DNA from 2 places in the Macrococcus armenti genome. Region 2 is predicted to be linked to the other one. Evidence: riboswitches for the same ligand, from Rfam matches in the RefSeq annotation. Region 2 holds a riboswitch; the other holds the start of a gene.

Region 1 (5,213 bases), 1.1 Mb from region 2:
TAAAATAACTAATATCAATACATTAAAACCTAACTTTGAAACACCATTAATTCGACTCAAATTAAAGATAAATCAAACAGAAAAAGAAAAACTAAGCCCATATTTTGATTATACGATTGATGGTCAGTATACATTCATATCATCAAATGATTCGGCCATGCAGACACTATATGAAAAATTAAATATGCTGCAAATTTACCCAGAATATATCGAGCGTATCGATAATAATATAGAAACGCTTTATTTGGAGGTTACATCATGAATCAGCTAATGATTATGCTTCAAAAAGAATGGACTGAGAGTATACGCACAAATAAATTAATACCTATTATCATCGTATTCATGATACTTGGAATTATGAGTCCTCTCACAGCCATTATAATGCCAGACATTATAAAGAATGCTCTCCCCTCAACAGTGAAAGACTTTAATATTCCTGAAGCTACCTATATAGATTCATATATTCAATTTTTCAAAAATATCAATCAAATAGGGCTCATTATATTAGTAATTATGTTCAGCGGTATTTTAACAAACGAATTATCAAGAGGAACATTGCTCAATTTAATTACAAAAGGTTTAAGCAGAAAATACATTATACTTTCTAAATGGATCATCAGTACAATCATCTGGACAATCGCATACATTATAGGTGCGCTCATCCAATATTCTTATACATTATATTATTTCAATAACGAAGGATCCTATAAACTCGCCGCTTACATGATGAGCTGGTTATTCGGAGTAATGTTACTTAGTATTATTATGCTTTTATCAACTTTGCTCAAGAATAATATTGCTGTAATGTTAGGTATACTGTTAATCGTTGTCATGATGTTCATACTTAGCATGTTTAAACACATTAAAGATAAGTTACCATTACAACTCATCCAGAAAAACACAGATATAATGATTGAAAAAACTGTATTTAGCCAAATGTTTACACCTATCATCATCACAATAATGATCATATTGTTAAGTATTATATTAAGTATATATCGCTTTAATAAGGCCGAAATTTAAACACAACAAGAACAAAATATGTTATAATAAATATACAAAAAAATAGCTCGTATCTTATTCAGAGCAGGTGGAGGGACTTGGCCCTATGAAACCTCAGCAACAGGCGTATGCACTGTGCTAATTCCAACAAGATGTAATCTTGAAAGATAAGAAGTTCTTACTCAAGCTCTTCTTTCTTTAAGATGAGCTTATTTTTATTGTAAAAATTTTATGAGGAGTGTTTTATATGAGAACGAGAGCAGATGTACTTGCAGATTTAAACGAACAAAGACAGGTAAAGCCGAACAGTTATGCATCGAATATGCATAAGGTTTACAAAATTCGAGAGCTGGAACAGGAATTAGGTAAGATCGAAGCTGAGGCTAATGATACTAGAGTACAAAATAAAGAACACATGCAGCAGAAAAAGTTAGAATTCATTGTCGACGGCTTTAAAATTACAGTAGAACGTTGTTAATAAAAACAACCGTGACAAATCAAGTCGCGGTTGCTTTTTTTTCAATATTTATTCGTCGTCCTTTATTATTTCACTTCTATCAAAGGTCTGACTATGATGAAAACGACTATTATTAAAATAAAGCAAAGTGTTTTTCATGCTCTAATCCATTTTTGATGATTCATAATAACTCATTTCAGTTTTTATATTTTTAATATACATCCAAATTATGTATATTAAAAAGTATTAAGAATATATTATTTATAAAAGATAATTATGCAAAAAAATTTGGAATGCATTGATATATTAAATACATGCATTCCAATTTTTATAAGTTTATTAATTCATCTACTATTACTTTCTTCAAAAGTTTCACTATAACTTTCTAGAAAAATTACCAATCCTACTAAAACAATAGTACTTAAAGTATTCGCATAGGGAATTTTAATAAATTCAAACAAATGTATATCATAATCAAATATATAATGACCTAACCAATATAAGAATTTTGAAAGAAGTATTAAATATATTAAAGCAATACAAAGATTTAAAACCCTAAATTTCAATATCTTATTCATATTACATATCCTCAAAGTCTAAATTTATAGGTAATGATGGCAGATCTTGTGCTTTTGTTAACGTATCAGTACATGGTATTGTTTCATCGACTTCTTCTAATTTAAATTGATCAATCCATACTTTACCCTTACCTAATAATAAAACTCCAAAATGTATTGATGCTGCACTTTCATTTACATCTAATACGACAGAGTAATAATTCCATTCATTTGTTCCGTTAATTGCTCTATCCATCATGTTATCAAACTGCATTACATCGTTTTTAGCATCATCAATTCTAGCCCATAATCCACATTTATCTGCTGACTCTGTTTTAATAAATGCTGAAAATTTCACACGTTTTTTATTATAAGATTCTGCAGAAATACTTTGCATTAAGGTTCCGAAAGTGTTCTCATTATACGTTGCGTCATTATCTTTAGATGATAATAAAGCTGATTGGTGTCCACTATGATATACCTTTGTATCCAATACGGTTTCATAAAGATGTGGCGCAGTCCCAGTCAATATCCATCCCTTAATATGTTCTGAAGTCATCACTACTTCCTCCTTGTTATCATTTATTAATCCACTCATCAATTTTCGATATTTACCTGGTGGTAATCCGTACACTGATTTAAACCTTCTCGAGAAAGCTTCCTGAGATTGAAAGTTCAGTACAAAAGCCAGATCGATAATACTAATATCGGTATACAATAAATATTGTGAAGCATAAGCAATACGTCTACTTATTATATAGTCATAAAATGTATAACCAGTCGCTCTCTTGAACATTCTCATCAAATGGAACTTTGAATAACCTGTGCGCTTTACATAATCGTCTAACGTATAATTTTCTAATAAGTTTTCCTCAACAAGTTCAATAATTTGATTGATATTATCCTGACTCAATATGTATCACCTCATAAATATTGTAACTGTTACTTGCGATTTGTTTTTGATAAATGTTGCTGTATTATATTATAAAAATCAATTTTAAGTTGGATGTCTCCAATACGCAAACTAGAGGTTGTCCCGTATAATTCTGAATGGCCAAATATGTTACAAAATGAAAAGATCGCATTAGCTCAAATTCTGAACGATGAAGTGATTAATATCCATCACATTGGAAGTAATTCAATACCTACTCTTAAAAACATAATTCAACTGAACTCCATATCATATTATTTTCTTTTTTAACACATATGTATTAAAATAAGATTATATTATTTTAATACATATGTGTTAAAAAGGAGATTGACGATGCCGAAAATAGTAAATCATGAAGCTAAAAAGCAACTAATATTAGAAATTGCCTATCATAATATACAGGAACTAGGTAAACAAGGCACATCTGTTAGAAGTATAGCCAGTGCAGCGAAAATGACACCTGGCCAAATCAGATATTACTTTCCAAATCAGTCTGCATTACTTTCAGAAATACTAAATATGCTTACTGAATCAATTGAATCAAATATCAAATCAATATTTATGGACCGAAACATACCTCTTGAAAAAAGAATTGTCGATGCAATATTACTAACAATGCCACTCGATAAGAAAAGAACCGCGGATATGATCGTGTGGTTGGCGGTACAAGAAGAAAATAGCACAATTAATGAAAATACGATGAGTGATGAAATCTACGTATTAGTACAAAAATCATTTGAACTCTTGCATCAAAATAATAAAATAAAGCCTTCAATCGACAAAGAAAAAGCCATCACAAAACTGCATGCTTTAATTGATGGATTAGCGTTACATAAACTTTATCAGCCGAAACAATTATCAAACACTTTAGTAGAACAAATCATAACAGAAGAAATTCAATCATGGATGGAGTGAGTAAAATGAGTATCATCATAACATTAATCATTGCAGCTGAAATTCTATTTTGGGTGTTCATAGTTCTCGGATTAGTAACAAGATATATATTTCATAAAGAAAAATTAAGTGTGTTATTATTATCATGTACAATACTAGTTGACCTGTTTTTAATTATCGCTGCAACATTCAATCTACACCAAGGTGGAACAGCAGAAATTACACATGGTATCGCTGCTGTATACATTGCTATTTCAATTGTATTTGGTAAAGACTTTATCAATTGGGCAGATGAAAAATTTAGAGTATTATACTTAAAAGAAACACCTCGCCCTAAAATATACGGAAACCAATATGCAAAGCAATACTTAAAGAGTTTTTTTAAACACATCATTGCATTTCTTATCGCATATGGGCTTATCTACCTGATGCTGGTTGTTGCAAACAATCCATCGTCTCTGAATAATTTAATGGGCGTAATACGTATATGGAAGTTTGTCCTCATCATCGATTTTATCATCACAATCAGCTACTTCATTTGGCCGAAGAAAGAGAAAATAGATACTTGATAACTATTGAAACAAAGTAAATAACCGGTAATGCGTATATTCCAACTATAATAAAAAAGAATATGAGGTTATTATAAGAAAAGCCAACATCAATGATTTCATAACTAAAAATCATGCTACCGATTAAATAAATTACAATGATGAAAACGACTATTTTTAAAATAAAACGAAATGTTTTTAATGCTCTAATCCATTTTTGATGATTCATAATAGTAACTCATTTCTATGTTGATATATTACCTATATACTGTCCCTAGTCATGTCTTGATTTATTAATACTAAATGCTTGAGCAAAACATAACCCAAACAGCATACCATAAATAATTGAATCAAATATTAAAGTAAACGAAATCGTAAACATAATAAAAGTACTTAAAAATTGATGTTCTCGTAATTGTTTCATGATTACACCACCCTATTTCATTAATAACTCTAGTATACATCCATATTATGTATATTAAAACAGCCCTCACTTTTGTGAGGGCTGTGCTTATTTCTTCCATACAAACAACAATATATTACCACTTTTTCATTTTATACTTTGTTAATTTCACCTAAAAAAGAGCTGGAAATAATGAATAACGCATACATCGTAAAAGCGATTAAATACCATAGAGAAAATTTAGATTTTACTTCGAAAGAAATGGCGCATCAATTAAATATAGGATTATCAACATACTCAAAGTTAGAAAATGATGAACGTAATATCACCACCGTTGATCTGTATAACATCAGTAAAATATTCAAAATGACGATGGAGGAAATCATTACTAAGCAAGGTAGGAGGAAATAGATTATTGGTA
Region 2 (5,213 bases):
TCAAGATTATGATCCTTTTTAAACTGATCTAAAAATGCAAAGTGCTGGAATGCGTTTAAATCAATTTCACCTTCATTCAATGCTTTATTTGGTGCTGTGTAATCTTGAAACTCTACAAATTCAATATTAATACCTTCCTGCTTTGCTTCTTTCTTCACTACTTCCCAAACTTTAGAGTCTACGCCAGTGACACCAATCTTCACAGTTTTTTCTTTACTCTCCTTACTCCCACATGCTGCCAGTACAACGATTAAACTTAATAATAATACGAATAATTTTTTCATGTTCATTGCTCCCTTTTATAGTCTATTTGTATATATGCTTGCAAATTTATTACCGATAAATTGTGTAATCTGAACGAGTATGATTAGTATGACGACTGTAATAAACATAATCAATACATCAAATCTCTGATAACCATATGTAAATGCCAAGTAACCTATACCGCCAGCTCCAACGAGTCCTGCTACTGCCGAGAATTCAATTAGTGATACAGTCGTAAATGTTAAACCTAATATTAAAGCACCCGCAGCTTCAGGTATGAGTACTTTAAATAATATATCGAACTTGCTTGACCCCATTGCTTCTGCTGCTTCTATCACACCTTTATCTACAGATACAATATTGTTTTCTACAATACGTGCGATGGATAATGAAGCTGCGAGTGTCATCGGGAAAATCGCTGCCCATATTCCAATTGATGTTCCAACTAAAAATCTCGTAACCGGGATTAATGCGACAAGGAAGATGATAAATGGAATGGGCCTGATCGTATTAATCAGTGCATTTAATATACCATTCACAAACTTGTTTTCCAGTATATTACCTTTTGCAGTCGCATAAAGTAATATTCCGAGTGGAAGCCCAATCAGTACTGCAAAGAATAATGTAATCACCACCATGATTAATGTGTTGATCGTCTGCTCGATAATAACTGGATAAAATGTTGTAATATCAGTTTTCAAATCCTTCTACCTCCTTTATATCAATTTTAAATTCACGTAATTGATTCAGCGCTGCATCAATATTAGAAGATGATCCTATCACTTCGATTAACAAATTCCCAAATAATCTATCAGTTAACTCGGTTATACCACCATACAAAATATTGAAATCAACCCCAAACTGTCGACCGACCTGACTGAGTGCCGGCTTTAAGATTTGCTGATGACTGAAAATAAAACGGTATAATTTACGATCTGATGTTTTAATTTCATTAGGTATATCATCATTTAATACGCTATGAACAAATCGTTTCGTAACAGGATGCTTTGGCGAAGTGAACAGTTCAAATACTTTATTCTGTTCTACGACTTTGCCGTGTTCCATTACAGCAACTTCATCGCAAATCTTTTTAACGACTTCCATCTCATGTGTAATAATGACAATTGTAATATTGAGTCTCTCATTTATTTTCTTCAGTAAGTTTAATATATCATCTGTCGTTTCAGGATCAAGCGCACTCGTTGCTTCATCACAGAGTAATATATCCGGTTCTGTTGCAAGTGCTCTCGCTATCCCTATTCTCTGCTTCTGCCCTCCTGAGAGTTGATTTGGATAATCATCTTTTTTATCAATTAAACCAACAAAGTTTAACAACTCATCAACTCTTGATTCGATTTCTGATTTGTTATATCGCTTTGATAATTTAAGCGGATATCTAATATTGTCTCCTACCGTTTTTGATTTAAATAAGTTAAATTGCTGAAATATCATACCGATATTCTGACGTCTTTTTCTCAATGTTTTCTCTCTTATCGTCGTAATATCCTGACCTTCTACGATAACATTCCCTGTCGTCGGTTTTTCCAGACGATTTATTAATCTCAGCAAAGTTGATTTACCTGCACCTGAGTAACCAACAATTCCAAATACTTGTCCTTTCTCAATCGTTAAGTCCACATGATTCAGTGCATGAACTTCACCTTTTTTCGTAGTATATACTTTCGTAACATCCTGAATTTCGATTATGCCCATTTTTCCTCCTCCTTCAAATAAAAAAACACTCACATAGCTTGAGCTAAATGAGTGTTATACGTTCAACATTTATCTGCCAAGCTAATGCTTGATGGATTTAGCACAGTGCTCTGTAGTAGAGTCCGCTGCTGAGACTTCATCGGGCCATATCCCTCTGTCTCTCTTGATAAATTATTATTAAGTTGTTTTACATATTACATGTGATACATAAATAAGTCAATATTATTTTTAAACTTTTTTAAAAATTTAGTTTTTTTTAGAAACTCGATAACCCTGTAAACTCCTGTACACGGTATAAGACGTCTTTAATAAACGATGGATCTTTCTGGACGTCATAATCATCTGTTACATGCGCATATTTGTTTTCCCACATTGCATCAAATGTATCGTTTAGTTGTTTAAATACGCTTAAGTCGCTTTTACCGGAAATCACAACGTCTGTTTCCATGTTATAGTCTCCAACGTTTCGACGTGTTAAGTTCGCACTTCCAAGTATTACAGTGCTCTCACCAGTCGATAAACTTCTAAAAAGTGTATATTTCGCATGGAATTGTTCTCCGTGACTCACCGCCCATCTCACTTTTATATGATCGTCTGACTTTGAGATGAGTTCATGCGCAACAGGTTTGTTTGGTATACCCGGCTTTTCCTTTCCGAATGCTTCTTTATTTACATCTAAAATAATGCGAACCTCTACACCACGGTCTGATGCATTTAATAGTGATTTTACGATATCACGATCAGATAAATAAAACATTCCCATCTTAATATTATCCCCGGACTTCATGCTGTTAATATTTCGCAGTACCGCTTCTTTCACTTTAGCCTCTGTTACGAGTGTTGTTTTATAATCCATGTCATTGCTATATGCGTGATTTTTTATCGCGAAATCACTTGCTGATAAATTACTACCGCTCATGTTCAGTGCATGAATTTCACTTTTAATCAAATCTTCCTGTAATTGGCCTGTTACTTTTACTGCAACGTTCTGATGATGTCCGCTAGGGTCGTGTGGATTGCTGCTTGATATGATTGCGGCATCTTCTGTTACTAATGTTTTTCGATGATTCGCTTTCATATTAAGTAATCTTGCGAAACCTCGTACCGTTACATTCGGTGCTTCTTTAGAGAATATATTCGGAATGAGACCATTCTCGTTATTTCCGAAAAAGCGTAAAGTCGGTCGCCATAACCCTGAGTATATTGGATTTGAATCACGAAGTTTTACAAGATTCGTTTCATAAACAGATATACCATTATCACGCAACATTTTATAATGCGCTGGTGTGTAACTTCCATAAAATGAATTAATCGGATCTGTCAACATGTAGATTTGAATGTCTGGATTTTCTTTCTTTTTATTTATCAGTGCATGCGTAAGTTCTGTCGTCAGTTTCGGAAACTTAACATCACCATCATATGTATCATTGAATAAGAACATATCAAGAATAATAAAATCATCTGCTGCTTTAATCGTTTTTAACTGTTCATTGAATATTTCGTGCTCATAGTACATTTTTTTATTTTTTTCGTACGTTTTATCAATGAGTAATTTCACGTCATTTGTCTTACTCGGTTCATAAGCCTTACTAATACCTGCTGGGAGCGGTTTCATCGCGCCATACACTGCACTGCAAACATAAATAACACACCCGATTATAAAGATATGTTTAAATTTAAGTTTTGATTTTTTTCTTTTGCGTTTACGCTGCGTTTTTTTATTCACAGCTTTTTTCTTCGCCATCGATTTACCTTTAGATTGAACTGCATTACGTTTTTGCTGCATGATGCACCTCCTATTAAAAGTATAACAAAAAGCAGGGGAAATCCCTGCTTATTTTACAAATATAAATGTTCTTTCAGCATTATCGATTAAGTATAAATGATTACCTTCTTCATCGATTTTATTTTCATCAACGATAGCTTTAAATGATTTGCGTTCTACCTTTTTTGCACCTTTAATGTCTTTAATAGAATCTACACTCGAGGCGAAAGATAAATCTGTTGATTTTGGTAATTCATATACTTTACCTTCTGGTAACAAGTCACTATATTTATCTATGAAGTTCTCCTGTTTCAAGAACGCGATAACTTCCTTATCATAAAGCGAAATAGGAACATCATAACTGCCGGCTTCATATACAGTGCCATTGTAATTTTCATATTCGAATGTAACAGCATATTTACTACGTCCTGCTTCTAATTTGCTACTGAAAGCTTTATTATTAATAGACGCTTCAAGCACTTTTACTAAACGTTCCTTCTGTTTCTTATTAAGTCCTTCACCTGTATATGAATCTTCGCTAATTTCATGTTGTATAGAAATCGTATCATTTACGCGATTACTTAAATCCAGTGCTTTCGTTAAGATTGATTTATTTTCTTCAGTGTTCATTGATTTTATGTAGTGCTCATAGTCTTTTTTATATACATCATAATTTCTATCAATGACACGACCATCGTTCAAAGTATATTTTAAATGAACATTATACACTTCATAATCATTATTATATTGTGCTTTTTGTGCCGCAACAAGTTTGCTATGTGACCTAATAACATTGTTAATGAATACTGGATCACTTACTTTCGTATCATTAAGTAAACTTGTCATCGCATATTGACCTGTTTCACCTTCAAATGTAGCAGCAACATTTTTAACCTTTCTTTCATCCGGAATATATTGCTCACGGTATAGACCAGCTGCGTACACGGACAATAAAGCAACCCCCACTACTAACAGTGATGCTAAATATAACTTTTTATTAAATGTAATACGCACAGATTTTTGTGCAGACATCTCCATTAACATATAACTGATCGTAAACGAAATGAAGTATATGATTATCGCAATAATGAGCATTTCATTAAATAGCGTGCTGAATATTAACCCACCAAGAAGTGTCACAATTAATATCGTGATAAAGTAAATGACTAGATGAATCGTATTGTTCGCATACGCTTCATTGATGCGCTCATTTCTTCGCTTATTATATATGACATATGATGCGGCTATCATTACTACTGAAATCAAGAATATGATACATAAGTATGTAAAGTTATAGTCATCCTTCACTACAAAATCCATAAATTTAACCGGAATCGTAATTTCATTCAGAAACTGCTCAGGATAACTGCTCAAACCTTTGAACATTCTCATATGTGTCGTGTATATAAGCGTACCCATTATTACCGGGGAAATTAATATAGCGATAACACTAATAATATGACTTAAATAA

Evidence for each region. A riboswitch is a leader RNA that binds a small molecule or an ion and turns the genes downstream of it on or off. The one in region 2 is predicted to bind S-adenosylmethionine.
Region 1: another riboswitch for S-adenosylmethionine. It lies ahead of LAU42_RS08195 (hypothetical protein); the one in region 2 lies ahead of LAU42_RS02510 (methionine ABC transporter ATP-binding protein).

What each region holds. Positions count from the first base shown of each region.
Region 1 is NZ_CP083608.1:1,566,379-1,571,591, forward strand. It holds gene LAU42_RS08185 (ABC transporter ATP-binding protein) at 1-262, shown strand, start outside; gene LAU42_RS08190 (ABC transporter permease) at 259-1,023, shown strand; SAM riboswitch class I at 1,075-1,176, shown strand; gene LAU42_RS08195 (hypothetical protein) at 1,250-1,480, shown strand; gene LAU42_RS08200 (helix-turn-helix domain-containing protein) at 2,039-2,929, opposite strand; gene LAU42_RS11990 (GrpB family protein) at 3,023-3,217, shown strand; gene LAU42_RS08210 (TetR/AcrR family transcriptional regulator) at 3,281-3,862, shown strand; gene LAU42_RS08215 (hypothetical protein) at 3,868-4,410, shown strand; gene LAU42_RS08220 (hypothetical protein) at 4,664-4,813, opposite strand; gene LAU42_RS08225 (helix-turn-helix transcriptional regulator) at 4,985-5,203, shown strand.
Region 2 is NZ_CP083608.1:451,587-456,799, reverse strand. It holds gene LAU42_RS02520 (MetQ/NlpA family ABC transporter substrate-binding protein) at 1-284, opposite strand, end outside; gene LAU42_RS02515 (methionine ABC transporter permease) at 300-965, opposite strand; gene LAU42_RS02510 (methionine ABC transporter ATP-binding protein) at 955-1,971, opposite strand; SAM riboswitch class I at 2,044-2,150, opposite strand; gene LAU42_RS02505 (phospholipase D family protein) at 2,234-3,763, opposite strand; gene LAU42_RS02500 (ABC transporter permease) at 3,812-5,213, opposite strand, start outside.